Regions from separate parts of the Bacillus cihuensis genome, predicted to be linked through region 1. Evidence: riboswitches for the same ligand, from Rfam matches in the RefSeq annotation. Region 1 holds a riboswitch; each other region holds the start of a gene.
The links. Region 1 has a riboswitch for cyclic di-GMP ahead of V179_RS32480 (anti-repressor SinI family protein). Riboswitches for the same ligand answer to the same signal wherever they lie in the genome.

Region 1 (7,878 bases):
ATTTCGATTCAGATTGGTGTGGCCTTTTATTTATCGGTAAGTATGACTAGTTTAATTTTATTTTTTGGAATGTTTCTGCTTCTCTTTTCTAGAAAGTTCGTCAAAAGGTCTAAGACATTAGGGAAGCAATCCTATTTATTAAATCAGAAGTATCTTGGCGGAATTACGGATCATTTTAACGGGATCAAAGATATTAAAAGTAATTCTTTAGAGGAATCTCACCTGAATTGGTTTCTTCCTTTAATTAAAGAAATGGAACATAATCGAGTTAAAATGACTACATTAAATTCATTCTCACAAATGGTCTTCAAAGTAGCCTCTTCTTTTTTAATTGCTTTTTTTGTGTTTCTTTCCATCCAAATGTTTAAAGCTGAGGGAGCTCAATTAATGCTAATTCTTGTTATCTTTTCAAGACTATGGCCAATGATTACGGGGATCCAGACTAATTTGGAGCAACTAGGAGCCATTGTTCCATCCTTAAAAGCGTTATTAGATTTACAAAATGAAAGTTTAGAAGCAAGAGAGTTATTTAATCGTCATTATCAAGATGTAAACCCAATCGAGATTAAGCATGGGTTATCTTGTCGATATGTCTCTTTTAGGTATCAAACAAGTGAAAATACATATGCACTACAAAATATTAATATCGACATCCCATCTAATAAGATGACAGCAATCGTAGGGCGGTCAGGTGCTGGGAAAAGTACGTTATTTGATCTATTGATGGGCTTAAATCAACCAGAACAGGGAGAAGTGACCATCGATGATGTTCCTCTAACTAAGGATCATTAACTATCTTTGAGGAAATCGATTAGTTATATTCCTCAGGATCCATTTCTATTTAATGCAACTATTCGAGATAATTTAATGATCACTGAACCGAATGCGAGCGAAGGTATCTTTGGGATGCACTGGAGTTCGCAGCAGCAGCAGATTTTGTAAAGAAGCTACCTCAAGGTTTGGATACGCTCATTGGCGATCGTGGAATTAGGTTATCTGGAGGAGAAAGGCAAAGTCTTGTACTAGCTCGAGCTATTTTACGTAAACCTTCCATCCTTGTTCTCGATGAAGCAACAAGTGCATTAGACACAGAAAATGAAGCAAAGATTCAAGCTGCAATAGAAAGACTAAAAGGAACGATGACCATCATCGTCATTGCTCATCGCTTATCTACCATTCGTAATGCGGATCAAGTGGTAGTTATGGACCAAGGAGAAATAATCCAAGTAGGGGCATATAACCAATTAACGAAAGAAAAAAGAGGGATGTTTAGCCATCTATTTGGTAACCAAATGGAAGTAAGTGGGTAGTTTGATTCGGAGGTATACATTGTAGTACCATTAAAGAAAAAAAGAAGTATTGTAACCAGAAGAGATTCTTGGCCCATGGCGTTTAAGGAAGTAATGTCGAAAAATGTCAAATTTTTTAGAAAAACAATGATTACAAATAATAGAATATATTGGTATATTTATTAATGTATAGTTAATATTATGTAAAGATATTGTTAAGATTACTGGGAAGGAAATAGGATCACTCTTACATATAATTGCGATTAAAGTATTCAAACTACATATTGGTAATGATTTTATTAGAGTTTATAACTAGGTATTGTAAGGGATTAATAGAGTGTTACATTACTTTTGAGAAAAGCAAACCTATTGAAAAATAGGGACGCAAAATTACAGGTCTAAGGCTATGCTATGACGGCTGTGTTGCCACAAATCGGGTGAGTATATGAGTAAGCAAGTAGTATACGAAGCAGAATGGATGGAGTTAATTTTAGAAGCGAAAAATTTAGGCTTATCTATTGAAGAGGTGCGAAATTTTATCCACAACATGACTAAAACTAGAATGACTTGCTGAAAACAATGATTGAATGAGAGAAAAATAGGTTGGTTTATTTTGGAAGATGACTGGCCTCTTTTTTCGTTGGTAGTCATAAGGGCTCGTCGTTTGTAACGAGCTTCTCCTTTCCATTATGAGCGTATTAAAAGGAATGTTACAAAATCTATGGGTAATAATTAATATAAAAGTATTTGCTAACTTATCAATTTGTTACAGGTACATACAAGGTAGATGTTTTATACACTAAAAATAGTTTTGTAAAAAAGGGCATTAATTCAGATGCTCTTTTTCATTTTAATCCAGAAGAAAATTTAAAATAATGAGCTATTTTTTTCACTTGATTTCGGAATATCTCACATTTACATTAGGTTGTCTATTATATCAATTGGAGGAATTTATTCCAATGAACCAAAAGCGCATTCTATTCGCTATTCTTCTACTATGGGCCTCTTGTATTTTTTATTTTTCATCCCAACCATATGAAAAACAGAATCTCCAACCCTTTTTAGGAAAGTATCTCGAAGGTCATACTAGTTTGGAGAATATGTTAACATGGGTTGTTTTTAGTTATGGTGGCCATGAGGTAAGTGTCCAAAGTCAAGGTCTTGCTGGTTTTCTTGAATTTTTTATCCGGAATATAAGCGTGCAACTACGAACTACTAGTCTGAAGTAGGTGGGGCTATACGCTTATTTTATGATAAATTTGATGATCGTGACAAAACGTAGGGACGAACGTCTATATTGAAATAGGATAGGTCTAAAAGCAGCTGCACCAGTTAAAACGGTAGTTGTTTTTTTGTATAGTTTTGATTTGGGTGCCAATCATCATATATTACTTATTAAATACTAGTCTATTAACCCCTAGACTAAATCCATAATTTTCTATATAATTAGTATAAAAGACTTATATGAAAAGAGTGGAAATATGCATTGTTCATCATGTGGAGAAAAGATAGCAAACTCCTCAAATTATTGTTCAACGTGCGGGAAAAAGCTAAAAAAATCTAAAGTCATTCCTTTTTTACTTACATTAAGTTTTTTTAGCATATTGGCGTTGGGTTTGTCGCTCTATTATTACTTTCAGTATGTTGTACCACCAGGAATAGCGTCAATGAAAACAGTAACTGAGCCTGTGAAACAAGTAATGGAAGAAAAAGCTAAACCTGTTGTCTTACCAGCTAAAAAGACTGAGGCACAGGTAGAGAGTAAAAAAGACATTACGGATGTTATTGCAGAACAGCAAACTAAAGTGTATACAATTTACACAGAGTCAGCTCAAGGATCTGGCTTTTTGATGAATCATAAAGGCGATATTGTAACCAATGCTCACGTGGTTGAAGGATATGTCCAGGCAATTGTGAAGAATTCAGATGGAAGTGAATACGGCGGTCAGGTAATTGGATATTCCAACAATACTGATATTGCCATTATTCGTGTTCCGGAGTTGGCAGGCAAGGAGTCAATGGCACTTGAAACTTCAAACCAGACATTAATAGGAGAAGAAGTAATCGCTCTTGGAAGTCCGCATGGTCTTGAAAATACGGCAACAATAGGATACATAACCGGAGTCGGTCGCAATTTTTACATTGGAAACCGCTCTTATGAAAACATCTATCAAATGTCAGCAGCCATTTCTCCTGGCAGCAGTGGTGGACCACTATTATCTAAAAAAAGTGGAAAAGCCATTGCTATTAATTCAGCAAAAATGATTGGTGAAGAAGCGATTGGTTTTAGTATTCCTGTCAAGGATGTTTATAGCATTCTTCAAGACTGGGTTGAACAGCCGCTTACTGAACAAGAGATTTTCGATTTGTTTTATAATGAATACGGTGAATAATATTACCAAGACCTTTGGGAAGATGAGGAAGATTGGTATTTTGACGGCGGAGAATATAGTGAAGAAGAACCAGATACATATGTTGAGAATCCAAGCGATGAAGAGATCGACTCATCCTATACCCAAGATGCTTTTGACGATGATTCCTATTACCAAAGAACTGATGATTCTATAGGGTATGAAGAACTAGAGGACTATCAAACTTATGAAGAATACGATGAACCCGTTGACACTGAAGATTTCTTGGAATATGAAGAACCTATCGAAAATGAGGATCCCGCACTATATCAAGCCCCATTCCCAAATGATGAAAATATTGAAGGAAATGGTTTGAACGGTGAAGGAGAATAGTAAAATCTTAAATATTGGTGCCTGAATCCTGATACTTTAATGCGCGAAAGAGAAGCCTTGCAGAGAATTCTGCAAAGCTTTTTTTGTTAAGATTGGAAAAACATTATGTCGTGTCCTTACAGTTATTATATGGAAACGTTAAACTACAGACACCTAATGACGCTAAAGCATACTATAGTGGGTGGCCCACTTGTAATAGCCGGAAAGGGGGCATGAAAGGTATAAAATGGATTAACGCCATTATGGTGATGATGTCGTGATAGGCTTGACGAAAGTCAAAAACGTCCTTCATCCCGATCGTGTAAAAGCCGTTGCCAAGAAAGCTACAGATTCAATTAGCCATTCCATTTCACAGGTCAAAGATTTTACAAAAGGAATTGGCAAGAAAATTCGAAACTATGAATTGCCTGTTTTGGAATTCGTCACTAATAACTGAGTTAAGCTCTCAGACAATAAAACCGTTGGCGAAGTGGTGGATGATGCTAAGGAAACCAATTTGCGATTTGCGAAAAAGGTAGAGAGTGCTGTAGTCGGGAAAGTGGATGGGAATAAGGGTGCTGGTGGTAAGGGTACGAATGAAGTTAAACAAAAAAAGAAATCTGTACCGAAAATAATCAAAAAAAGATTATCTACAAGTTCCACAAATGCGGCTGATGAATTTGGAACTAGCGTAGAACGAGCTGGTCAAATTTATGTAGCTATGAAAGAGTGGTATAACAAGATAAATCAATTTTCTGTGCCAGTCACTAATCAATACTTTAAGAATAGAAGTTTTAAAGGTTCTTCTTTTCTATTAAACATAAGGCAAAACAATGGTGAAGAGTAAAATAAAAAATAAAAGAATAACCCTCGAAATTTGGTATAATAGAGCTGTAAAGAACTAGGGCTACATTTCAAGGGTTTTCCTATTACAAGTTACAATTCATCATCAAGAATAGCTTATAGTAGACAGATGCCCTATCGATGCTTTCTGTCTTTTTGGTTTGTTGATATGGCAGATATAGATAATATTCAGTATGTTCCTAATAACTCTTAAATACTTTTATATTATTTTTCTGACCTTTGGATTTATGTGGTAATAAGTTTCTGATTATATGTATAATTATTTTGGTCAGATAATTTACTACATTCGTCAATTGGAGGAAAATATCTTGTATATAAAAGTAGATTCATTAGCCTTGTTTAATCAATTTAATAATATTTGGATAGAGTGTTGGCTTGAAAAAGGATATGGTTTGGAAATGGAAGATGGTCCAGCCGATCGATACATAATCATAGATTCAAAAGATCAAAAAGTAGGAACGATAGAATTTAAGCCATATCTATTAGAACCGAATAATAATATTAACACAGTGTATCCCTTTCACCAGATTGAATCGATTAAAAATAATCCAGAATCGGTGATAGAAATTGATAAGGTTGCCATCTTAAAACAATTTAGAGGAAAGAATCTAGAAAGACTATTATCGGTGTTTGTTCACTATTCGGAACAACATGAAATCAGTTGTTGTGTCGCTTTACTTGAGAGGGTTTTCTATAAGACACTAAGAATGATTTATAAGTTTCCATTGGAGTCTGTTGGTGAACAAATCTACTATAAAGGGGATTATGTAATCCCAGCTGTTATTTACCCTGAAGATCTGTATCAACATAAGGAAAAGTATCCTTGGTTATTAAATAGTAATCAAGATGAACATAAAAAGAACTATATATTAAGGTAATGCAAAGCCAGAATGGAGAAACAAATGGACAGTCTTAAAACCAGGAAATTGGCTTATACTTTCATCGCGCTTTTTATTCTTTCTAACTTTCTTTGGAATATCATGTTTCAAAACAATCCGCCATTATTAGATTGGGGTGCAGTGTCGTTTCAAATCATTGCTTGTCTTACATCCATTGGATGGCTGATTTATACTTTTATTAAGACTTCAAAAAGTTTTTGGTTATTTCTTGGATTGGGAATTCTGAGTTATCTAATTGGAACGTTGATTTGGAGTTACAATGCATTTATTCTTAATCTTGATGGAGCGTCCAATACGATCTCTGAGAGATTTTGGATCTTGCAAAATGGCTTCTATTTTATCGCACTCCTGATTATCTTGAATAAAATAAAAAGCCATTTGCTCACTATTCGGTTCTTTCTTGATTTGTTAATCGTTATGACGGCAGCCACTACATTTAGTTGGATCTTTTTAATTAATCCACTGATCCATCAACATACCAATATGATGGTAAATATCGCGGAGTTACTATATCCAATTTTAGATTTAGGTGTATTCGTAGGGGTTTTAAGTGTTTTTTTCGCATCAGGTAGCATTTTCTCTAAAATGACAAGATTCCTTTTCGTTTCTGGTTTTTTAACACAGATTATTGCAGATAGTATTTTTATCTATTTAAAGGTGATGAATATATACTCTGTAGGAAGTATCAATGAACCATTATGGATTCTATCCATTCTCTTAATAGGTTTAGCTGGAATCCATTATGTTCCCTCTCCAAAGAAAGAGACTAGCATCAATCAAAAAAGAAAAAATAAAAGTCACTTTTTAAAAATTATTACTCCTTACTTGGGTGTTCTTATCCTTTCCATTTATTTCATTTCCTTGTTGTACAAAGCTCATCCTGTTGTACTAGGTCTGTTTTTAACCATATTATTAGCCATTTTGAGACAAATCCTAACTTTGTTAGAAAATGACAAATTAGTGAACGATTTAAATCAATTAAATGAAGACCTTGAAGGGAAAGTCAAGGAAAGAACGGATAAACTAGTAGAAACGCTAAATTCTATGGAATATATCGCTTTACATGACGTTGTTACTGGGTTACCGAATCGTAGATTTATGGAGAAAAGACTTTCACAAGCGATCAGCAATTCGGATGAGTTGCAACAGCGAATGGCATTTATGATGCTTGACTTGGACCGCTTTAAACAAATTAACGACAGTCTTGGACATTCCTATGGTGATCTTTTATTAAAAGAAGTAGGAAGCAGATTAATCAGTTGTCTAAATCAAGATCAATTTGTTTGTCGACTAGGCGGGGATGAATTTGCATTATTAATCGAAAATACAAATATCGATGAGATAGAAGCCATCTCAGGATCTCTATTAACTACCTTAAGAGAGACCTATTATATTAAGGGTGTTGAACTTAATATTACTCCGAGTATTGGGGTGTCTATTTTTCCTGATCATGGGGATGACTTAGATGCTTTAATGATGGCAGCAGATACGGCCATGTACAAAGTAAAGGAAAAAGGAAAAAATGATTGTGAAATTTACAATGGTTCAATGAGCATGGAATCGACGATAAAGTTAGAAACTTCATTAAGAAAGGCTCTAGAGCGGGACGAATTTATCTTATACTACCAGCCACAGATCTCCTTGATCAATCAAGAAATCGTTGGTGCAGAAGCATTGATACGTTGGAATAGACCTGGCTATGGGCTAGTACCTCCATCAGATTTTATTCCAATTGCCGAAGAAATGGGACTAATCTTGCCAATTGGAGAAAGAGTTTTACGGAAAGCATGTGAGCAGTCCTCTTTTTGGAGTCAAAAAGGGTTTACTCAATTAAGAATTGCCGTGAATATCTCTTCCTTACAATTTCAGCAAAATAATTTTATTGAAATGATCTCAAAGATTATCAATGAAACCGGAGCCGATCCAAATCAAATCGAGTTAGAAATTACTGAAAGTATCGCGATGGGTCCAATTGAGAGTAACATAGCTAAATTAAACTTGTTAAAACAAATGGGCTTTAAAATAGCCATGGATGATTTCGGAACAGGTTATTCATCGCTCCATTATTTAAGCCAATTTCAAATTGATCGCCTAAAAATAGAC
Region 2 (7,878 bases), 110 kb from region 1:
GGAAAAGATGTCCTTAAGCCAGCGGACACAGAATTAATGGCGAAAGTGATGATTCCTGAATCGATGTGGAAGACGTTTAAAGAAAAAGGCGAGCTAGATCTTTCATACGGAATCCCAGGGGTTTCACGATTCCGGGTCAATGCTTATCATCAACGTTCTTGTATTAGTCTTGCGATTCGAGTTGTACCAACAGAAGTGCCAACTTTAGAACAATTAAAGCTGCCCCTCGTTTTACAAACGATATCTGAAAAAACGCAAGGGCTTGTATTAGTGACAGGCCCGACTGGAAGTGGGAAATCAACGACGCTTGCGGCGATGATTGATTATATTAATAAAAACATGAAGAAACATATTATTACGCTTGAAGATCCAATCGAGTATTTACACAAACATCAATTGAGTATTATTGATCAACGGGAAGTCGGTTTTGATACACAGAATTTCTCAAACGGCCTGCGCGCTTGCTTGCGACAGGATCCTGATATTATTTTAGTCGGCGAAATGCGCGATTTGGAAACGATTTCTACAGCGATTACCGCAGCGGAAACAGGCCATTTAGTACTGGGGACCTTACATACAACGGATGCACCCGCAACAATTGATCGGATCATAGATGTGTTCCCACCCAATCAGCAACCGCAAGTTCGTGTTCAGCTTGCCTCTGTCTTATCAGCCATTATTTCACAGCGTTTATTGCCGTCAAAAGATCGAAGAGGAAGGGTGGCAGCTATCGAGATCATGGTGAATAATGCTGCAGTCAAAAATTTAATTCGGAATGAAAAAATCCATCAAATTGCAAGTGTGATGCAGACTAGTAAATCGGCTGGCATGCAAACGATTGAAATGTCGATTAAACAATTAATTGAAGAAGGGAAAATTGATGCATTTTCCGCACTCCCTTATTTAGAAGAAGGAATCCTATAATGCCGGTTTTTCACTATCAAGGAAGAGATCGGGCAGGGAGAAAGAAACAAGGGAAAGTGACTGCGGACACACGAAAAGAAGCAGTTGAAGGGCTTAGGGAAACAGGAATCGCCGTGACAAGTATAGATGAACTAAAGGGAATATTATATAAAGAAATCTCTTTAGGTAGCAAGAAAGTGAAAAATCGCGATTTTATTATGTATCTACATCAGTTTTCAACGTTAATTAAAGCAGGCATCAGTGTTGTAGAATCGACAAAGATTTTGGCGGAACAAACATCAAGTAAATTGTTGAGGAAAACATTGGAAAATATCGTATTAAGTTTAGAAGAAGGGAACCCTTATTCCGAAGGGGCTGAAAAGCAACGGAATGTGTTTCCACCACTCTTCATAAATATGATGCGAGCGGGTGAAGCTGGTGGAAATCTAGAAGAGGTTCTAGAAAGAATGGCGATTTATTTTGAGAAACAGTATCAAACAAGGCAAAAAGTACAATCGGCGTTGATGTACCCAGTAACGGTTGGCTGTTTAAGTATTGTTATTATCATTTTTATGTTAGCGAAAGTCGTACCAACTTTCGCCAATATGTTTCTTTCATTTGGCAGTGAACTGCCTTTCTTTACAAAGTTGGTTCTCAATCTGAGTGGATTTTTTGAACGTTTTTGGTGGGTTTTTCTTTTAGTAGCGGTTAGCTTATATATCCTTATTCGTTCTCTAAAGTCGAAGAACGACACGAAATATTATCTGGATTATGGGCTTTTACGTTTGCCGATTTTTGGACAGCTGCTTCAAAAAGCAGAGATTGCAAGAATGACAAGAACTTTAAGCTCGCTAATCAAGAGCTCTGTACCGATCCTTCAATCGTTAACAATGGTGGAAAAGATTTTAGGAAATGAAGTATTGATAAGGGTTATGAAACAGTCGCGACATTCCATTGAAAAAGGCGAGTCCATGGCCATACCGATGGAAAAACACTGGGCATTTCCTCCGATGGTCACACAGATGATTGCAGTCGGCGAAAAATCTGGTACTTTAGATGTCATGCTAGATCGCGTGGCTGATTTTTACGAAATGGAAGTCGACCATGCTACGAATCAAATGAAATCTCTAATAGAACCATTTCTCATTATCTTTCTAGCAGTCGTTGTTGGAGGTATTGTGGCAGCCATTGCCATTCCGATGTTCACTATATTTAACAAAATCCAATAAATATGTTCAATTTAGTGGAAAAACTAGTTGTCAGCTGGTCAATTTTTCTTATATACTAGCAATATATCAATGGATTGGAAACTGTGATGGATCATTTTTATCTGGGCACTTAAATGATCAGGAGTGAGTAGTGCAACCCGCCAATTAATTTATGCTTAAATCCAATTTTTGGAATTTAAGTATAAACGTGGCGGGTTTTTAGGTTGTACACCCGTCGCTAGACTACATAAAAAATCAAATGAGGAGTGAAGGTACATGATGAAACGAGTAAAAGCCCTTATGAATAACCAAAAAGGATTAACGCTAGTAGAACTTTTGGCCGTAATCGTAATTTTAGGAATCATCGCTGCTATTGCAGTACCGAGTATCGGCAACATTATTGATAACAGCAAAAAGGATGCACATATTGCCAATGCACAGCAACTGATATCATCTGCGAAATTAGCGGTTGCAGCGAATGATGATATTGTGAAAAACCGGCCGGTAACTTTAACATACGAACAGCTAGAGAAAGCGGGTTACCTTGCTGAGCTTACGGATCCTGATGATAAAGGGAAACTTTATTCTACTGCACAAGTTAAGATAACAGAAACGAATGGGAAATATGAATACACTGTTACACTAATAGGTTCAAAGAGAAGTATAACTAATAAGAAAGCATCTGAATTAAATAGAGAGTCAGTTGTTGCTCCAACACCGAGTACTACAACCTGAAGTAATTGATTGTTTAGTTACCTATATTTACCACTCCTTTTCACAGGAGTGTTTTTTTTATCTATTGGCTATGTTAAAGGTCATTGTTGATCTTAGCACTTTGTTGATTGGAACGGAGGCGTAAGACTCCTGCGGGAAAAGCGAGTCAAAGGGAGACCCCACAGTCGCAGAGCGCCGAGGAGACTCCCGGACCGCCCGCGGAAAGTGAACGCCTGAAGCGGAAATCATCAGGCAAGTTTAACAGGGCCTATCTATTTAATCTTCACCAAATAATCATCTCCAATTCAATCCAACTTCCTGTATAATAAAAGAAACAACATGACGTAAAAAAACACTACATCCAATAGAAGAGAAACCAACTCCAATATAAAGGAGAAATCCATGACATTATTTTTTTACAGCTATATAGGTATTATAGGCTTAGTTCTCGGTTCTTTTTACAATGTCGTTGGACTGCGAATCCCGGAAAATCAATCAGTCGTCCGACCAAGGTCACAATGTCCAGCTTGCAAAAGAACCTTGACAGCTACCGATCTCGTGCCTGTATTGTCTTATGTTTTTTTAAGAGGAAAATGCCGGAACTGTCATTCGAAAATACCGCCGCTCTATCCACTGATTGAGCTTTCAACGGGTTTATTGTTTATGCTTGCTTTTTACGAGTTTGGTTTGACTGGAGAATTCGTAATCGCCCTCCTTTTTATTTCGTTGTTAGTCATTATCTTTGTATCTGATATTGTGTATATGATTATTCCTAATAAAGTGCTGTTGTTTTTTGTACCTATTGTTTTAGTTGCCCGATTAGTCGTACCATTAGATCCGTGGTGGGATATGTTTGTCGGAGCGGTAGTTGGCTTCGGGTTGCTTTTTTTCATTGCTGTCATTAGTAAAGGTGGCATGGGCGGGGGAGATGTTAAACTATTTTTCGTATTAGGGCTGGTGCTCGGCTTAAGGCTGACCATCCTGACATTCGCTTTGGCAACTTTTTTAGGAGCACTGTATGGGGTAGCTGGCATGATTCGAGGGAAATATAAGAAACGGCAGCCGATTCCATTTGGTCCGTTTATTGCGATTGGTGCCTTGCTTTCCTACTTCTATGGAGCCGAAATATTAAGCTATTACTTTACTATGTTTGAATAAGCAGGTGATTGTCGTGAACATATTGAACCGAAAGCATCGAGTTCATCTATCTATTAAAGATCGGTATATTCGTTTTGTGGAATCTGGAAAAAAGCACAACCTACTAGCTTATGGGCAAAAGAGTCTGCCAGACGGTGTGATCGTTGAAGGGCAAATAAAAGATCGTGAAACGCTTGAGCTGATTGTGGAAGAAATGGTTGATCAGTGGAAGCTTAAAGGGAAAAAAGTCTCTTTTTGTGTACCTGATTCAACAGTAATCGTTAGGACTATACATGTTCCGAATGATGTTCCAGATCATGTACTGAATGGTTATTTATATATGGAATTGGGCCATAGCATCCATTTGCCTTTTTCAGATCCTTTAATTGAAGCAGTGCCTTTAGAGCAAACGGCTGAAAACCGAGACGTGTTGTTATTTGCTTCTAGAGAAACCGTATTGAATGAATGGACCGAATTATTAAAGGGCGCATCGTTAAAACCAGATATCGCCGATCTTTCCATGCTGTCGCTTTATCGAATGTATTATCATCTAGGCCTTGCCAAGCAGGATGAGCATGTTTTATTCGTGCAAATTGGTTTAGATGCGTTTGTTTTATCTGTTTTTTATGAACATAAGCCTGTTTTTTCGCGCCACTATCCGTTGGAATTTCATGAGGAACACTATGAACTTTCTAAAAGCCGAAGCGGCTCTGATTTTTATGCTTGGATGGGTGTTGTAGACGAATTAACAAGTCAATCTCAGGATATTACGATGGAAATTGAACGTTTCCTATCCTATTACCGATTCAATCTCACTAAAGGAAAACATCATATAGCCAAGATCGTTTTGTCAGGAGATCATCCTTGTATGGAAACTTTTTATAAAGATATACATACTGCAATTGAAGTATCTGTTCAGCCGCTGCTTGAACCGCTATTTCAAACAAAAAAAGGCAGGAACATCCCTCCTGTATATGCTGAATGTATTGGACTAGCGTTAAAGTAGGTGTTTGACATGCTCGTAGATATTAATTTATTACCTAAAAAAGAAAAAAATCGACATACTGTTGGGCTATTGATTCTGTTGATCGCTATCATGTTATTGGTTAGTGGCTTCTTCTTCATGGCTACTTATCAAGAAAAGAAGGCACAATTGGTACAACTAGAAAAAGAGTTAGCCTTGAATAAGGAATTAAAAATGGCGAAGGAATACGAACAATCTCAGAGTGCTGAATCCGAATCTGTTCGTGATTTGGAAACGGCGATTCAGTGGGTTGAAGATCATCAAAGTTCAACATTTATCATCATGAGAACTGTATCTTCGTTATTACCCGAGCGGGGGTTTATCGGAGATTTTACTTATAAGGAAGATGGAATGGTTCAGCTCACGGTTCAATTCGATTCTTCAAGGCAAGCTGCTTATTTTTTAAAAAGTCTAATAAACTCAAAACTTTTTTCAGGCGCTAAACTATTAACTCTTTCAACTGAGAAGCTTGAGGACGATCATACGACGGAACCTGTCCTTCCTCGATACAATGCACAATATGAAATAACAGTGGACAAGTCAGTTATTCAAACAGAGATGCAAGGGGAGGTGGGACGATAATGCTTTCCCGAAAAGTCCTGTCCTTCATTCTCACACTTTTATTGCTTGTTTTTATAAGTGCTGTATGTGGAGCGTATTTTCTTGAATATAAACCATTACAAGAAAAAATTTCCATTCATACCCAATCGATTGCGAAGGAAAAAGATGAGCTAGAAAAACTAGATCAAAAAGAGAAGAAAAGTGTTTCGATTAATACGACAGCTTTACAAAGGAAACTTCCGGTAAGTGAACTAGTCGATCAATTTATTATAATGCTTGAAGAAGTTGAAGTAGCATCCGGTAGTTTAATTACGAATCTAGTATTTGCCGATTCCAAACAACAAGGAGATTCGGTAGATGAATTCGAAGCTGGACATTTTGAGATAGCTGAAGACGCATCAAATGCAAAATCGCTACCTGAAGGTGTAAAGAAATTAACAGCGGTTATTACGGTTGAATCACCAACATATCTTGAATTGGAATCATTTGTGAAAGGCCTTGAGGATTTAGAGCGCCTTACAAAAGTAGAGAGTCTTCAATATACCGGAATAAAAGAAAGTAATCGGTTCATGAACACAGCTGAAACACTGACTTTTAACTTAACTGTTTCTACCTATTATTATCCTAAACTAGAAGAACTTAAAACCCAGCTGCCCAAATATGAGGAGCCAAAACCAGCAAATAAAATAAACCCATTATTTGAAACGAATCTACTTCAACTACCAAAGAAGAAAGTCGAAACGGAGAAAGAAACGGGTGCCGATTGGAAGATTGTAAAACGGAATCAAACAACGTATAAAGTGTACACCTATAAAGTGAAACCAGGGGATACTCTCTTTCAACTTGCTATTTTGTATTATAATAGCAGATCCGGTGAAAAAGTGATAAAAGATTGGAATCATTTGCAACAACTTGAAGCGAATACAAAGATTGAAATACCTGTTCCAGTTGATGGCAAAAATTGACGAAAGCTATTAATAACAAGACGACAAAAGTCTTGTTATTTTTTTTTGCTCCTATGTTAGGATGGAAAAAAATGTGCGTGGGGGGCGAAAAAATGGACAACCCAGAAAATAAAAAAGGAATCACCATAAAAATTAATGGCGAGGAAAAGCCCTTAGTTGAAGATGATAGTAGCAATAGCGTTAAAGTGGCTAAAAACCAAGCTTCAGCAGCAATCGAGTCCGAGGATGAAAGCTTCGATTGGGTATTTCCAAAAGACGAGGGCATATTTTATCAACCACCGGCTTCTACGAAAAAGAAAAATCCAATAATCCTTGCATTTGGCGGTAAACGAAAAAATCCAGGGAATAAATCGGGATTTTCATTTAAAATTCCCTTTTTCGCTATTCTTTTTGCTGTGATTGTCGGTTCGGGTTTAGGTTTGATTGTGTTGAAGACAATTACGGCTGATAAAGAGGTTGCTACTGTCCCTGTCGAACCGATGGAACCTAGTGCAAGTATTAAGGGTGATAGTAATAAAGGAGCGCCTACAGCTACAGCTGTCGCTCCATTATCGGTTTATCTTGTACAAGGTGGAGTATTTAGTAATGAAGATGCTGCCAAACAAACACAGGAACTAGTTTCAGCTAAAGGTGTACCGACTGAAATATTGAAACAAGGAGAGAAATATTATTTGTTTTTAGGTTCAGCTACGAGCCTTGAGGAAAGTAAGCAGCTTGCTGTTTTTTTAAAAGGCTACGATGTGGAAGTGTTTTGGAAAGAGCTCACGCTTAAGTCTGAAAGTGTGGGAAGCAGTAATGAAGCAATAATAAAGAAAATGAATACAGCCTATCAAACCTTAACAAAGGCCTCTTCTGCACAGCTATTAAATCCGACAGCAACCACCGATCTGAAACCTGTGCAAACAGACCTTGAAGACCTTAAAGCCCAGGTGAAAGACGATTCACCAGCAGGACTAAAAGCTGCCTATTCTGATTTGAATGCTGCTTTCGATTCAATAAAGCAATATCAAAGCACGAAAGAAACCGATCATTTGCTCCAAGCACAACAAAAACTACTACATTTCTTGAATTCCTATTAAATCTGACAACATCCGACTATTTCTCAGGAAATAATGGGTCAGCGCTTCTTTCATGCATTACTGCGCGAAATGGAGTCTGGCCTCTTTTTAGGATTGTTAGTTGAGGCATTATTTGGTACGATTACAGTGGGTCTCCTGGCCTGCAATGATATTTTTTATAGTAAGGAATGTGATGTTTAGTATGCACCGATTGATTTTAGCCTCAGCTTCTCCACGCCGTAAGGAATTGCTACAAGTTCTTCAAATCCCTTTTCAATCAGTAGACGCGAATGTTGACGAAAGCATTG
Region 3 (7,878 bases), on a different contig from region 1:
TTATCAATATGAACAATTAAGCCGTTTCCTTCAGCAATTGGCAGGAATTCCATCGGTGAGATGAGTCCCCACTCTGGATGATTCCAACGAATTAGAGCTTCGGCACTCATCATTTCACCTGTACAACTTTCGACTCGAGGCTGAAAATGCAACGTCATTTCGTTATTTTCTATTGCCTTCCTTAAGTCCCGGCCTAAGCTATATGATTTATAGGACTCGAGACTGCTTGATCGAGATATAATATTATACTTACTTTCACCTTGTTTCTCAGCTGTGTTTAATGCAATATCGGCATTGCTTAATAAGTCCGAGCTATCTATCCCATTGTCTGGAAAAACACTAATCCCAATACTTACAGTGACATATAATTCATAACCGTCTATCAAAAACGGCTCGATTAACCCATCGATAATTTGATTTGAGATCATTTCAAGTGTTTCAATCGAGTCCAAATTAATGACTAGAACACCAAACTCATCGCCTCCGAGACGAGCAAGTTGATCATTTTCTGGTAATAGAGAAGCAAGACGAGCAGCAAATTGAACTAATAATTCATCACCACTTGGGTAACCGATTGTATCATTGATATATTTAAAATGATCAATATCAATGATCATCACAGCAAACTTCTTATCGCTATTCGCGTACTCTCTAGCAAATCGTTTTATTTTTTTATTAAATTTTCTTCGGTTTGGCAGTTGGGTTAAATGATCATGATAAGAAATATGTTTCACTTTTTCATGTAACAGATGTTGCTCTGTAATATCTGTAATAAGGCTGTCTAATTGAATAAATGTTCCGCTACCATCTAAAGTAGGGATCATATATTGTTGTATCCACTTAATGTCACCGTTCTTATGGATGATACGGTATTGATGACGAAGGGCGTTTCCTTTTGCTAACTCATGGTATAGATCCACAAATGGCAACAAATCTTCAGGATGAACGATGGTTGTCCATTCAGTATTATTTTCCACTTCAGCAGCTAGATAGCCGCAGATTTGTTCAATTCCTTGCGTCCAAAGAATGATTTGCCCAGTCTGCATATTTACAGAACAGACCCCAACATCAAGGTTATTATAAATTCGAGAAAACTGCTTTTCTTTTTCCATAAGCTTGGACTCTATTGTTTTACTTTTCGTAATATCTTGAATGAAGCCAATTACACGAACTGGTAGACCTATTTCGTCAAAAAGGACTTCTATTTGTACATACACATGACGAATGGCTTGATCTCTTCTCACAACTCTACATTCAAAATGAGCACTGCCATTGTTAAATAAAGTTTGCTGGAAGGCAATTTCAAGTTTAGGATGATCATCAGGATGGACAAACTCGAGAATTTGCTTATATGATGGTGAAAATTCTTCCTCTTCACTAATACCAAGAATCAATCGTTTTTGTTTCGAAAAAAACGTGCGATCGCTCTTTATTTCGTAATGAAAACTCCCGATATTGCCAATTTCTCCAATCGTATTAAAGTTTTCTTTGCACAGAAGTAACTCTCTTTCCTGCTCCTTTAAAAAAGTCATATTTTTTATGATCATATACACTTCCATGCCTTCAGAAGTAACTATCGGAAGAAGGGTAATATTTGTATAGCGAGTATCGCCATTTTTGCCAACAACTAAAGCATTAAACCGATTTGTTTTCCCTAAAAAAGCATCTTCAACATACTTTTTTTGTTCATATGTATAATCTTGAATAAACGACTCTATAAATGATTCATTGAAGTCTTGTTCCGTATAACCAAACTGTTGTGCAAATGCTTTGTTACAGTTTAAGAGATTCCCACTGACATCCAATTTGATAACAGCGTTCAGGTGATCGATAATTAGAGAATGAAAGTCTTCTTCTCTGGTCATTTCATTCATTCTTTTTTCCTTAGTTTCCCCCTGAAAAGACTTATTCATCTCAATAATCCCTCTCATTTAAATTTGATGAATGATTTCTATAAATAGGTGGACTTACGATTTCCATAAAAAAAAGATAAATCACAACTATGATTACAAAAAATAGATTCTACCTTTTATGTTTTTATTTGTTAATAATACCACACTTTTGACCTAAATGATTTCTTATACAACAACAAGATCGTAGCTTTCCATAATGAAAGGGTCAGACCCCGCAACTACTAAATACCGTTTAAGACGTGAACATGACACAATAAACAATATATAGCGTATGGGGTCAGACCCTTCTTGAAAGTTCTTATTACACTTTAAATCTGCCAATTTGCTCTTGTAATTCTTCAGCCATATGAGAGAGTGTGGCAGCGGATGATGAGATTTCTTCCATTGATGCCAGTTGTTCCTCTGTTGCCGCCGCTACATTTTGTGTTCCTGAAGCAGCTGCTTCGGCAATTTCTGCTAATCGTTTTTCGGATTGTAAGACTTGTTCAGATCCCGCTGAAAGCTGTTGGGAAGCAGCAGACACTTCCTGGAGCTGGGCAGATATTTCATCGACAGAATAACGAATTTGCGCAAAAGATTCCCCAGCTTTATTTACTACACTAATTCCGCCGGTCACTTCACTAGTTGTTTGGTCCATCGATTGAACAGCAAGATTTGTCTCATCTTGTATTAATGTGATGAGTTCGGAAATATTCTGAGCCGATTCAGCGGACTGTTCTGCTAATTTACGTACTTCATCCGCTACTACAGCAAACCCTCTGCCATGTTCTCCTGCTCTTGCCGACTCGATTGCCGCATTTAATGCGAGTAAATTTGTCTGCGAGGCAATGCTTGTAATTGCTTCAATAATGTTGCCAATCTCTTTTGACCGTTCACCTAGCCCTTTGACAATTTGTGATAATTGCGTAACGGTCAAATGAATCGAATTCATTTGTTCAATTGTCGTTTGAATTGCTTCGTTCCCTTCCAGCGCTTTTTGTGATGTTTCTACCGAATTGGCAGATATATTATGAGCATGGGAAGCAATCTGTTGAATACTTAGCGCCATTTCTTTTACAACCTTTGAACTTTCCTCAGTGTTTTTCACCTGCTGATCTGCTCCATGTGCCACTTCTTGAATGGTATTGGCAATTTGTTCACTTGCTTTACTCGACTCTTCTGAACTTGCCGTTAATTCCTCAGAGGCAGCGGCTACTTGTTCAGAAGTTATGTTTACTTGTGCCATCAACTCGCGCAACTTTACCATCATATTATTAAAAGAATGAGTCAACCGACCAATTTCATCTTTGGATTGATAACTCCCCGCAACGGTTAAATCCCCATTTTGCGCATTTCCCATTAGTGTTTCAATTTCTTTAATCGGATTGGTAATCATCCGCGTTATAATAAATCCAAGTACACCTTTTATCACAATAAACAGAAGAATCATGCTAATAACGATATTATTACTGTCATGACTGCTCTCTGTAATACTTTTACCTAATTCGTCCGCATAACTCTCAAAATATTCGCCTATTTCATTCAGTAATGAATTGGATTTTTCTCGTGCTGGCTGTACCTCCTGCTGATATTTAGCATAGCCTAAAAAATCTTTATCGCCTGACAGTACAACATTGTATACGTCTTCAACCGCATTTACATATTTCTGATACTCTTTCTTAAATTGAGATAGATGTTCCACCTCAGATTCAGATATCAGACTTTTATCTAACGCCTGTATCAACGTTTCATTGTCCTTCTTTAGCGCGTCAATTTGTTCTTTTAAATCCTGTTTCTTTTTTATATCAGATGTAAGCAACATCTCAAGTGTACTATTATCGATCGCCCGTGTGTTTATGCGAATTTGACCTTGCCATTTTACCGGAAGCAAAGCATCCCAGTACATTTGATCTGATTTTTTATTCATTTGATTCATATAGTAGTATCCAGTTCCACCGATTACACCAAAGATGATGAAAGAACTAAGTATTAGTACGAACAGTTTCCTACCAATTGCAGCATTACGTAAACCCATCATTCCTACTCCTTTTTCCTAATCTTCAAATATTTTTTGCTTAAACTATAAAAAGAAAGAGTCCAGTTACACCTGCACACATTTAGGATCAAAAATGCTATAAACATTCAGTACATTTTACCTATCCTCTCGGCAACCTGGCGATCCTTGTACACAAGTGACTTTAGACCCATGGCTTTGCGTCCTCCCCTTTCGATGAAGTTTGCTATTTTCTAGAAAGATAAGTTTAATCTTCCATATTGATTGATGCTTCGAAATTATACCATGACCACTATTAAAATAATAGATTTCTATCCGATTCTTTCGTACTAGGTAAAATGTAATAGCGCGATCCGATACAACTCTAAAAATATCAAGAATTAATCGACTACGTATTCATTCGATTACTCGAAGACCCAAATCGAGCTTATTTCACGTAAAAACTAGGGCGGCCTGTGCCCGAGATGCTGGAAACAGAAATTTACGTGCCACATTTCCAAATTGCGTGCCGGAATAAGCACTTTTCGTGCCGGATTTGAAATTTGCGTGCCGGAGCGAGCTCTTTTCGTGCCGGATTCCTGATTTACGCGCCAAAGCAAGTCTTTTCGGTTCGTCATAGATAATGGATCACATACTAAAGTCCTAACTAAACTAACAAAAAAACGCCCACCCCAACAGAGGTCAGACGTTCTTAAACCTTGTACCAGCCCATCGCCATGGAGCCTTCGCCAAGATGTGTGCCAATAACTGGTCCGAAATAGCTGATATCGAATTCAACATTCGGATATTGTGTTTTGAGTTCTTTTTGCCATTCTTTCGCTTCTGCTTCTCGTTTTGCATGGATAATGACTGCTTTATACGTGCCGCCTTGAGCCACATCTTGACCGAGTAGATCAGCAATTCGTTTCATCGCTTTTTTCCGGGTACGGATTTTTTCAAAAGGAACGATCACTTTGTCTACAAAATGGAGGATTGGTTTGACTTGAAGGAGGCTGCCAATCAACGCCTGGGCACTGCTCAAACGTCCGCCACGCTGCAAATGTGCCAAGTCATCCACCATAAAATAGGCACGTACGGATTGCTTGATGACGTTCAATCGAGCAAGAATATCGTCTGGCCCTTTTCCATCTAAGGCCATCTTCGCTGCTTCAAGAACAAAGAAAGCTTGAACATAACAGCTGATTTCCGAATCAAAGCCGTGCACATCTAGACTTTCAACCATCTCTCCTGCACTAACCGCCCCTTGATACGTCCCACTAATCCCACTTGATAAATGGATACTCACAACTGCCTCATACTCTTGCGCTAATTCCTCATACTTCTCGACAAATAAACCTGTTGGCGGCTGAGAAGTTGTCGGAAGCTTATCCTGTGTTTTAACCACATCGTAAAATTTATCCGCTGTTATATCAATTTCTTCCCGATATGTCTCATTGCCGATCACAACTTGAAGCGGAACCATATGTATATGAAATTGTTTACGTATATGTTCCGGAATATAGGCCGTACTATCCGTAACAACTGCCGTTTTCATAAAACACTACCATCCTTATTTCATTATTCTCATTTAAACATAATCACCATTTTATCTGAAAATCCCTCTATTTGCATCATAAATCTTGCGGTACTTTTAATAGAAAGTCGGAAAGGAGCCCTTGGATTTGGATCGCAAGACCTCATTCACGTCGCGTGAAAGCCAGATCTCGAATCGCGAGACCTTTATTCCAGAGCGTAGTACTTGAATTTTGGATCACAGGAACTCGATTATACGTATAGTTTCCTTCTGAATCCATTGCATGCAAAACTCCTACAAGGTTATTACGTCACCTTTCACATGAAGATCAATCATTATAACACGCTACACTCACCTAATCACAATGGTGGCGGTGCGAAGCCAGATTTTGGACAGCTTTTCAATAATATTAGTATAACCGTTAAGTAGATTGGCTATATTATTAAATCGCGAAGACCCGCCCCATGTCCTTCAAATAAAAATCGCCCAGCCTTAATCGTTGTAACATCGATCAAGCTAGACGATTTTCGTTGGCTTCCTCCAACATTTCAGCTGTGGACATCCAATCATTTATTTATTTTACTTCAACCCAACCGTTTTTAATTGCTGAAATAACAGCTTGCGTACGGTCATTGACATTCATTTTTTGCAAAATATTGCTGACGTGGTTTTTTACAGTTTTTTCACTGATGAACAGCGTTTCACCGATTCCACGGTTACTTTGACCATCTGCTAAAAGCTGAAGCACTTCACATTCCCGACGCGTTAATAAATGAAGCGGTTTTCTGATTTCAGGTATATATAAAGAAGATTCTCTTTCTTCCATTTGTTCAATAGCAATTCGACGATACTCTTTTACTAGATTGTGGGTAACTTTCGGATGCAGGTACGATCCGCCGTCTGCCACTACTTTTACAGCTTCTACTAGCGCATCTGCGTCCATTTCTTTTAATAAATAACCTTGTGCCCCAGTCTGCAGTGCATGGGTTACATAGTTCTCATCATCATGAATCGATAGAATGATAATCTTCATATCTGGGAAACGCTCAATGAGTAATCTAGTTGCCTCCACACCATTTAGTTGTGGCATATTAATATCCATGATGACTACATCAGGACGGTGAGTTTCTACTAAATTCATCGCCTCACAACCGTCGTCCCCTTCTGCAACTACATCAAATGCAGGTTCAAATTCTAGAATTTTTTTTACACCTTCACGAAAAAGCTGATGGTCGTCTATAATAATAATACTTGTTTTCAATCGTGCTTCCCCCTTGTCTTTGTACCATTACCAAATTTTTTCTATCTAATCATTTATTTAAGTGGGACTTTTATTGATACGAGTGTTCCAACACCTTGATGGGAATCTATCATCATTTCGCCTTCAAGAAGCTCGACACGTTCCCTCATCCCCATTAATCCAAATGATCCTGCTTTTTGAACATCAGAATCAAAGCCAATACCATCATCCTTCACCATGACAATGACCATTTCTTTCGTCATCGAAAGCTTGACTTGGATGCTTTTCGGTTTTGCATGCTTCAACGCATTTTGAATGGATTCTTGCACGAGACGGAATAGCGCGACTTCCATATCAGACGGCAGTCTTTTTTCCTCACCTAAATTTATAAATGTCATGTTTATACCATGGTTGTAATCTTCGGTCGTTTGCAGGTATTTTCTTAAAGTAGGTATTAACCCTAGATCATCGAGTGCCATTGGACGTAAATCATAAATAATTCGGCGCACCTCATAAAGTGCATTTCTGACCATTACCTTCAAGTTCCGAATTTCTATGATCGCTTCATCACCGCCTCGTTCGCGATAAATTCGGTCAATTAAGTCTGACCGCATCATGACATTTGCCAGCATTTGTGCCGGTCCATCATGAATTTCACGAGAAAGCTTCTTGCGCTCTTCTTCCTGCGCCTCAATGATTTTCAAGCCAAAGTCTTGTTTGCGTTTCGCATCCTCAAGCACGGCACCCACTTGCTTCAAATCACTCGTTAAATAATTCAAAACAACCGAAATTTGTGAAACAAGATGCTCTGCTCGATCAATCGTCTGTTCAAGCCCACGCAACCTTCTTTCTAAATCATCCCTACGTAGCCGCAATTGTTTCTCCATTTGACTGTTCATCTGTAAATCCGCTTGTAACTTATGAGCAACCTCATAAGCATCACGAACTTGTTGTTCAGAAAAATCATTGAAATACTTGCTCACTTCCGAAAGACGTTTTCTCGATAATTTAGCCTTTTTTTCGAGCACATCGCATTCTTCGATCACGATGGCAACCCGGATTTTCACTTCTTCAAGCTCCTTCGTTATCTCTTCAAAATCACGAAGGCATTGCTCTTTAATTTCAAATATTTCAACTTTGCTGTCTCCAACAGTCGTGATCATCGTTTCAACTATCATGTCCAAAGCTTTTACATCCATTTTTTTCAAGGACATTTAGA
Region 4 (7,878 bases), on a different contig from region 1:
GCGATTTACGAAGCGGTTTTTTCTTCACCTCTTCTGGGCCTTCTTTCGGATTGACAGCATGTCCTTGGATAACTTCCTGACGTTCTAGATTATTGCGGATTTCTGACTTCATAATATATTTCGCAACGTCATCTTCAATGGCCATGACCATATCCTCGAACATCGCAAAGCCTTCTTGCTGATATTCACGCAATGGATCAATTTGACCATATGCACGAAGATGGATCCCTTGACGTAATTGTTCCATCGCATCAATATGATTCATCCATTTACTGTCCACTGCACGTAAAACGATGACCTTTTCAAACTCACGCATTTGTTCAGGTGACAATTGCTCTTCTTTTATATCATACTGTTCTTTCACTTTCGCAAGGATGAAATCTGCTACTTCCGCTTCATCTTTGCCAGTTAGATCAGCTTCTGTTACTTCACCCTCATCGAACAGATTGCCGTGAACAAAATCGATTAAGCCTTGATAGTTCCATTCTTCACCATCCGGACTTGGGGCAAAATGAGCAATATTACGTTGAATGCTTGCTTCAAGCATATTCTCGACGATATCGCGTAAGTTCTCACTATCCAACACATCAAAACGTTGCTTATAAATGATTTCACGTTGTTGACGCAACACATCATCATATTGAAGAAGCTGTTTACGTGCATCGAAGTTATTGCCTTCAACGCGCTTCTGAGCGGATTCCACAGCACGGGATACCATTTTACTTTGGATTGGCTGCGTATCATCCATCCCAAGCCGCGCCATCATCGCTTTCATATTGTCCGATCCGAAGCGACGCATCAATTCATCTTCCATGGATAGATAGAATTGTGTCATACCTGGATCTCCTTGACGTCCAGAACGTCCACGAAGCTGGTTATCAATTCGACGACTTTCATGTCGCTCCGTACCGAGCACCACAAGACCGCCTAGTTCTTTCACACCTTCGCCGAGTTTGATATCCGTACCACGACCAGCCATATTCGTCGCTATGGTCACGGCGCCTTGTTCACCAGCATTCGCAATAATTTCAGCTTCTCGTCCATGATTTTTCGCATTCAACACATTATGCGGAATCCCTTTTCTAGATAAATACTTTGAAATAATCTCAGACGTTTCAATCGCTACTGTACCAACTAGAACTGGTTGTCCTTTAGTATGCCGCTCCGCAATCTCTTCGACTACGGCACGGAATTTCCCATCCATCGACGCATAGATTAAATCAGCGCGGTCATCCCGAATAATTTCACGGTTCGTTGGAATTACAATAACATTCATATTATAAATATTACGGAATTCTTCTTCTTCCGTTTTGGCTGTACCCGTCATCCCGGAAAGTTTTTCATACATTCGGAAATAGTTTTGGAAGGTAATTGTTGCAAGTGTCATGCTTTCATTTTGAATCTCCAAGCCTTCTTTCGCTTCAATAGCCTGATGGAGTCCATCACTATAGCGGCGACCTTTCATTAAACGCCCAGTGAACTGGTCAACAATGACGATTTCGCCTTCTTGCACGACATAGTCGACATCAAGATGCATGCTTACATGCGCTTTTAACGCTTGATTAATATGATGATTCAAAACAACATGATTAATATCAAATAAATTTTCGATATTAAATGCCGCTTCCGAACGGTTAATTCCTTCTTCCGTCAGCTGAACCCCTTTTGTTTTTTCATCATACGTATAATGCTTGTCTAACGTAAGCGTACGAACGAAAGCATTCGCTTGGATATATAACTGAGCTGATTTTTGTGCCGAACCTGAAATAATTAATGGTGTACGTGCCTCATCAATCAAGATTGAATCCACTTCATCGATAACAGCAAAATGTAAAGGTCGTTGTACCATTTGCTCTTTATATAGAACCATATTATCCCGTAAATAATCGAAACCTAGCTCATTATTCGTACTATACGTAATATCAGCACTGTACGCTTCTTGCTTCTCTTCCTTAGACATGCCGTTCAGGTTCAACCCAACCGTCATTCCCATGAACTCATACAGCTTGCCCATTTCTTCCGCATCACGGCTTGCTAAGTATTCATTGACAGTAACGACATGAACGCCTTTCCCAGTAATCGCGTTTAAATAGACAGGAAGAGTGGAAGTCAACGTTTTCCCTTCCCCGGTTTTCATTTCAGAAATATTACCATCATGAAGGGAAATCCCCCCCATTAGCTGTACGCGGAATGGATACATTCCTAATGCTCTTCTTGCTCCTTCACGAATCGTCGCGAATGCCTCAACAAGCAAATCATCGACCGTTTCGCCTTTTTGGTAACGCTCTTTGAATTCTTCTGTTTTCCCACGCAGTTCTTCATCTGATAACGAAGCTGTTTTATCCGCTAGCATTTCAATTTGATCAGCCAGCTTCTCAAGACGCTTCACTTCTCGTTTATTCGGGTCAAACACTTTATTTAAAATATTAAGCATTCAATAACGCTCCTCTTTATATAGAAGTCTTTATTAAAAAAGAAAATATATTTTAGATTTAATTAACACTAGATCAAAGATTAATATATCCATTTTATTTCATATTAAATAGGTGCACCCTTAATATTACCATGTATAAAGTGCAGGTACAACTTCACGATATTATGAAAATTTATAGATTTAATACCGTGAAAACGTTAAAATGAGTATTAACAGCCTTACGCATGAAAATATCTGCAGAAAAGTTTTGAGGTGAGATAACATGATCGGTGATCGCGTAAAAAAACTGAGACAAGAAAATAGAATGTCCATGACAGAACTTGCTGAAAAAGCGGGAGTCGCCAAGTCCTATTTAAGCTCCCTTGAGAGAAACCTTCAAACGAACCCATCTATCCAGTTTCTTGAAAAAATCGCCTTAGTGCTGCAAATTCCTGTTGATTCTCTCCTTCACGATGAACCTGTCAAAGATGGGCTTGACGCAGAATGGATGAATATTGTTCAAGAGGCAATGAAATCCGGTGTATCCAAAGATCAATTCCGTGAATTCATTGAATTTAACAAATGGAGATTAAAGCAAGAAGAGTGATTGGAGTATGGATGATCCCATTTTTATCTCTTTACAAATCCAGAATGACGTTAAAATACCACCAATTACTATGTACGATATCCCTTGAAGCACGCTACACTCGGCTAATCACAATGGTGGTGGTGCAGATCCTGATTTTGAAGTACATTCTTAATAAAGTATGTATATTTACAAAGTAGATGATCTATATTATTAAGTTTCGAAGCCCCGCCCCATGTCCGTCTTACTAAGTGTAATATGGCATTATAACGCCACCGGTGCCATGAAGGATCTATTTTGTAGCACGCTAAACTCACCTAATCATAACGGTGGAGGTGCGGAGCAGGATTTCGAAGTACTTTCTTAATAAAATACGTATCTCTGCTAAGTAGATGGCTATATTAGTTCGTCGCGGAGCCCCGCCCCGTGTCCATAAACAAAACAAACCCCTTAAACGAACTGGACTTTCGTAAAAAACCAGTTTGTTTAAGGGGTTTATACGTTTAAATCGTATGATAGGTTGGTTCATCTTTTTTATTTTCTGTTGCTTTTTGCTCAAAGAAACGAAGGACTTCCTCTTTAGTCAATCCAAGTACCTTAGCTTGTACCATTAGCTCAATCCATTCTTCATCAACTATTAGATCTGCCAACCCATTCCCTCCTAAAATACTATGTATTTCAGGCAGTCCAGCCATCATAGCACAATATAATACCTTAGACCCGCGACTTTGCGTCCCTATTTTTCAATAGGTTTGCCTTTTTCTGTGTATGAATTTTCTATTTTCTTTGATTATACAGAATTTTTGGTATATTTTATGTAATTTTATGCTATTAAATTTAAATATTTTACCTTATTTTTTTACATATTACGACTAAATTCTACATTTTTTCAACTAGAACAAATTAGGAAATATATGATTGAAAGAATTTTTATGTAAATATATTATATTTACCTTATCAATATTCATGACATATGATCTAGACCTTTTCGACTATGTCTCTTGTTTTTACACTTTTGGTTCGTCAAATATTGTCCAAAACTTAAACAAACATCCTTCATCATAATGGGAGACTTCTAATTAACTACCTTAAAAGTCCGTTGTTGTCCCCATCTAGTTTCACAGGGGATTAGTATTTATCGTTTGCATCATTAAATACAATACTTATATTCAAAATCCCACTATTATCTTTATTTTTTAAGTCATTAAGTTTTTTATGTATAGCAAATTCATTAGATGGATGCTTATAAGAATTGGATCATAAAATGAAATATCCTTGTAAAACATCAAAGGAGCTTTTTCAACCAAGAAAAAAAGCTCCATATACTAACGCTATTGCGATTACATAGGCAGGATGAACCTTCAATTTACCCAATAAAAAATAACTAATAATCCCAATTACTAATGTCTGAATCCATCCGATTCCTTCATATGCAGTGAAAAAGAAATCATAAGCCATCATCCCTAGCAAGACAGCAATGATTGGACGAACGACGACTGTCATCCTTTTCACTCGAGGGGATTCTTTGTGACGCTTTAAAATACTGAGTAGACCAAGCATTAAAATGAGAGAAGGAGCGACTGAAGCGAATACCCCAATAATCGCGCCCAGTATGCCAGCCTGTTCAAATCCAATATAGCCTGCCATTTTGGTAGCAATTGGGCCTGGGAGTGCATTCCCAAGAGCAATCACATCACTGAATTCATGAACAGTAAACCAACCGTATCTGTCGACGACCTCCTTTTCAATTAACGGAATGGATGCCGGACCACCACCGTAGCCGAGAATACCTGATATAAAAAAAGCCCAGAAAATCTGCAAATAAATCATGACTTTCCCGCCTCCTTATTAGGTTCAGATACAGGGCCTCTCTTCAATAGTGCCCCAATGAGCAGGGAAAAAATGATAATAGCTGGATGCACATTTAACAGTTCCATAAACACAAACCCGAGCAAAACGAAGACAATCGTCCACAGCCAGCCGATACTGGATGAACCTGATTTTTTTAAAAAGTCTAAAGTCATAGTTAGCAGCATCACAGCGACAACAGGAACGACTGCTTGTGACATCCCTGTCACCCACGCTTGATTTTTATAAGCATTCAAGCTTTTCAAAAGCAAAATCATTAAAAGTATGGTGGGAACACAAGATGCAAACACACCATTAAGCAAGCCCCAAAAACCGCCAACACGGTACCCAATATAGCCTGCTAGCTTAGGCGCAATCGGACCCGGCAGCGCATTTCCAAGCGCCAAGACATCGCCAAAATCTTCATTATTCATCCACTTATATTTCTCAACTACCTCTTTTTGCACAAGAGGAATCGCAGCAGGACCTCCGCCGAAACCAAGCATGCCAACTCTAAAAAATGCCATAAAAATATTTAATTGCTTCATATTTCACTACACCTACTTCTAATAATCTATCTTTATCATGGACTACTCTGTATGAACCATTGGCACACTGTTGATGGAATAATAGGTTAAATAGTTCTCTTCATTTAAATCCAACATTATCTAGAGAAATTTCAATTTAATGTTCTATGCTACTGATATGATTCTGGAGTGAAGATTCAAACTGTATTTTCTCCTCTAATCCTACAAATGTAGTTTTCACATTCAAGTTAACGTCATTTTATACATTACGCCTCACTAACTACCCAAATTCGTATGTATCAGACATAGGGGATAATCAAGGAACAATTATTATCATGACTAAGATTTTAATGAAATATTCTTTTCCCCCACTTTAGTAGCCTAAAACCGATAATATTCTACTCAAGAACTTTATTCCACAGCACTACGGATACATGCCCTGTCTTATCAATTGATAGGGAGGGCTACAAAATCAAAATAGATATTACTTTTTGATTATATTCTACCAATATATTATTAAGGATACAGATGATGTTAAAATTCCATTAAGACTTAAATCTAGTATTTATCTTTATATTATACAGAAATTTCTCCGTATTTGTTTAGTGCCTTGGAATACATCGGATGCTTACTGCTAAATCCCGACAGATGATACCTAAATCATATAACTTTTATTAAACATAACAGGCCTGATTCTCTCCTAAGAAAGAATCAGGCCTTGTATAATTTAACTTATTTTATTTAGCTTGGTTCAATCAAACCATAGCGGCCATCCTTACGACGGTACACAACATTTGTCGTATTTGTATCTGAATTCGTATAGACGAAAAAGCTATGACCAAGCATATTCATTTGCAAGATCGCTTCTTCACTATCCATTGGTTTCAAGTCAAAACGCTTATTGCGGACAACCTCTAATTCAAGTTCGTCTTCTTCAATCGGTGCATTGTTTTTATCCTCAAACACTGGAAAAACATCAGCTGCATTCGTATTTGTACCACGGAATTTTCGGTTTACTTTTGTTTTATGTTTACGAATTTGCCGTTCCAATTTGTCAGAAATCAAGTCAATGGCTGCATACATATCAGCATTTTCCTCTTCTGCACGGAGCACCAAATTCGTCATTGGGATCGTTACTTCCACTTTAGATGTATTATGATTCACTCGTAAATTCACCATTGCCGTTGCATCCGGTGAATTGCTAAAATACCGTTCCAATTTTCCAATCTTTTTCTCTACATATTCCCGTATTGCTGGAGTTACCTCAATGTTTTCACCACGAATATTATAGTCCATAAAGTGAGTCCTCCTTCTAAAAACTATATGATATAGTTCTACGATACCCTATGCATTTCCTTCACAAACAAATAGTTTTGCCAAGTTCATGAAGAAACTATAGAAAATTGGATTAATAGTGGGGTTCGTATCCATCTTTATTATAACAATCTTTACATAAAATTAATACTGTAGAGCATTAAAAGTTTAGATAATTCTATATACTTATATCACTCTTGATAAAATTGATCATAAGGTATATAGTAACTAGTATCTCAAAAGGGAAATAAAGTAATAATATTACATATTATAACTATAAATATACCTATATTAGGAGAATTAATAAAGAATTATCTAATTAATGAAAGGAACGAGTATGGAGGTTTCAAAGGAATGATGAATCAATTATATGTACCTACTGTAGAAATAGATGGTCATATTCATTTAGTTAAAACACAGAAATATTGTGAGTGTAATAGACAATATTGTTATTTTGAACATAGCAGAAAAGATAGAAGAAAGATTAAGTTTAAACCGCTCACAAACATTGATTGTCAACAATGTAAAAATTCCTTATTACTCGTAAAACCGGATCTTGTTTCTATACAAGCCTAGCAGGATTCTACGATTATTCGTGATCGATTTCACAATTACATTCGTAAAAACATTCGTGAATTTCTGCTGCCACCCCAAAGATGAAAGAGGCAGTGCGGAGCTAATTTTGCGAAGTCGACCCTTTTCACAGAAAAAAGAGTGCCCCTAAGTGTCAGATCCTGCAAGAGTATGAGGTCTGACATTTATGAGCCCCCTTTTTATTCACCGCTTAATTTTTTTTATCGTAAAAAACCCCATCAACTAAGAGATTCTCGTAAGGATTTGAATACCTAGACGACGTCTGCTTCTTTTCATTCAGCTGTCTAATATCTCGCTGAATCGCTTGTTTATGCAACAGCAATAACTTATCAACCTGTTGATTGAGAAGAACTACTTGGCGTCCTAATTGTAATTCTTGTTCGGTGAAAGGCGGATTGATAAGATGAATCCATTCTTCCCGCTCATCGAGCAGCTCGATAATCCGCTTGATTTTATCATCACGATCTTCTAATTCTTGACGGTTTAAGATCGATAGCAATTCGATCGTACAATTATTGAATTTCTGAAGCGACATTATACCTGCCCACTTTGGGTAAACTGATTTTTTCGGTTCATTTGAATCGCTTCTTTCCACG

Region 2: another riboswitch for cyclic di-GMP. It lies ahead of V179_RS0114435 (type II secretion system protein); the one in region 1 lies ahead of V179_RS32480 (anti-repressor SinI family protein).
Region 3: another riboswitch for cyclic di-GMP. It lies ahead of V179_RS0122820 (methyl-accepting chemotaxis protein); the one in region 1 lies ahead of V179_RS32480 (anti-repressor SinI family protein).
Region 4: another riboswitch for cyclic di-GMP. It lies ahead of V179_RS30285 (anti-repressor SinI family protein); the one in region 1 lies ahead of V179_RS32480 (anti-repressor SinI family protein).

The regions. Positions count from the first base shown of each region.
Region 1 covers NZ_KI632495.1:1,686,868-1,694,745, reverse strand. The annotation lists partial or broken gene V179_RS27970 (ABC transporter ATP-binding protein) at 1-1,310, shown strand, start outside; cyclic di-GMP riboswitch class I at 1,639-1,720, shown strand; gene V179_RS32480 (anti-repressor SinI family protein) at 1,735-1,863, shown strand; gene V179_RS27960 (S1C family serine protease) at 2,957-3,682, shown strand; gene V179_RS0113945 (hypothetical protein) at 4,290-4,469, shown strand; gene V179_RS0113940 (hypothetical protein) at 4,530-4,859, shown strand; gene V179_RS27955 (hypothetical protein) at 5,185-5,754, shown strand; gene V179_RS0113930 (putative bifunctional diguanylate cyclase/phosphodiesterase) at 5,779-7,878, shown strand, end outside.
Region 2 covers NZ_KI632495.1:1,792,918-1,800,795, reverse strand. The annotation lists gene V179_RS0114445 (type IV pilus twitching motility protein PilT) at 1-924, shown strand, start outside; gene V179_RS0114440 (type II secretion system F family protein) at 924-2,132, shown strand; cyclic di-GMP riboswitch class II at 2,200-2,283, shown strand; gene V179_RS0114435 (type II secretion system protein) at 2,388-2,846, shown strand; gene V179_RS0114430 (prepilin peptidase) at 3,228-3,983, shown strand; gene pilM (type IV pilus biogenesis protein PilM) at 3,997-4,968, shown strand; gene V179_RS0114420 (hypothetical protein) at 4,978-5,568, shown strand; gene V179_RS29165 (LysM peptidoglycan-binding domain-containing protein) at 5,568-6,512, shown strand; gene V179_RS0114410 (SPOR domain-containing protein) at 6,605-7,591, shown strand; gene V179_RS0114405 (Maf family protein) at 7,773-7,878, shown strand, end outside.
Region 3 covers NZ_KI632498.1:208,509-216,386, reverse strand. The annotation lists gene V179_RS28570 (sensor domain-containing protein) at 1-1,913, opposite strand, end outside; gene V179_RS0122820 (methyl-accepting chemotaxis protein) at 2,215-3,927, opposite strand; cyclic di-GMP riboswitch class I at 4,056-4,144, opposite strand; gene V179_RS0122815 (DegV family protein) at 4,598-5,440, opposite strand; gene V179_RS0122805 (response regulator) at 5,994-6,680, opposite strand; gene V179_RS0122800 (sensor histidine kinase) at 6,734-7,873, opposite strand.
Region 4 covers NZ_KI632498.1:244,684-252,561, reverse strand. The annotation lists gene secA (preprotein translocase subunit SecA) at 1-2,434, opposite strand, end outside; gene V179_RS0123020 (helix-turn-helix domain-containing protein) at 2,697-3,020, shown strand; gene V179_RS30285 (anti-repressor SinI family protein) at 3,503-3,649, opposite strand; cyclic di-GMP riboswitch class I at 3,678-3,766, opposite strand; gene V179_RS0123010 (chromate transporter) at 4,299-4,829, opposite strand; gene V179_RS0123005 (chromate transporter) at 4,826-5,395, opposite strand; gene hpf (ribosome hibernation-promoting factor, HPF/YfiA family) at 6,116-6,670, opposite strand; gene V179_RS28575 (flagellar protein FliT) at 7,473-7,817, opposite strand; gene fliS (flagellar export chaperone FliS) at 7,817-7,878, opposite strand, start outside.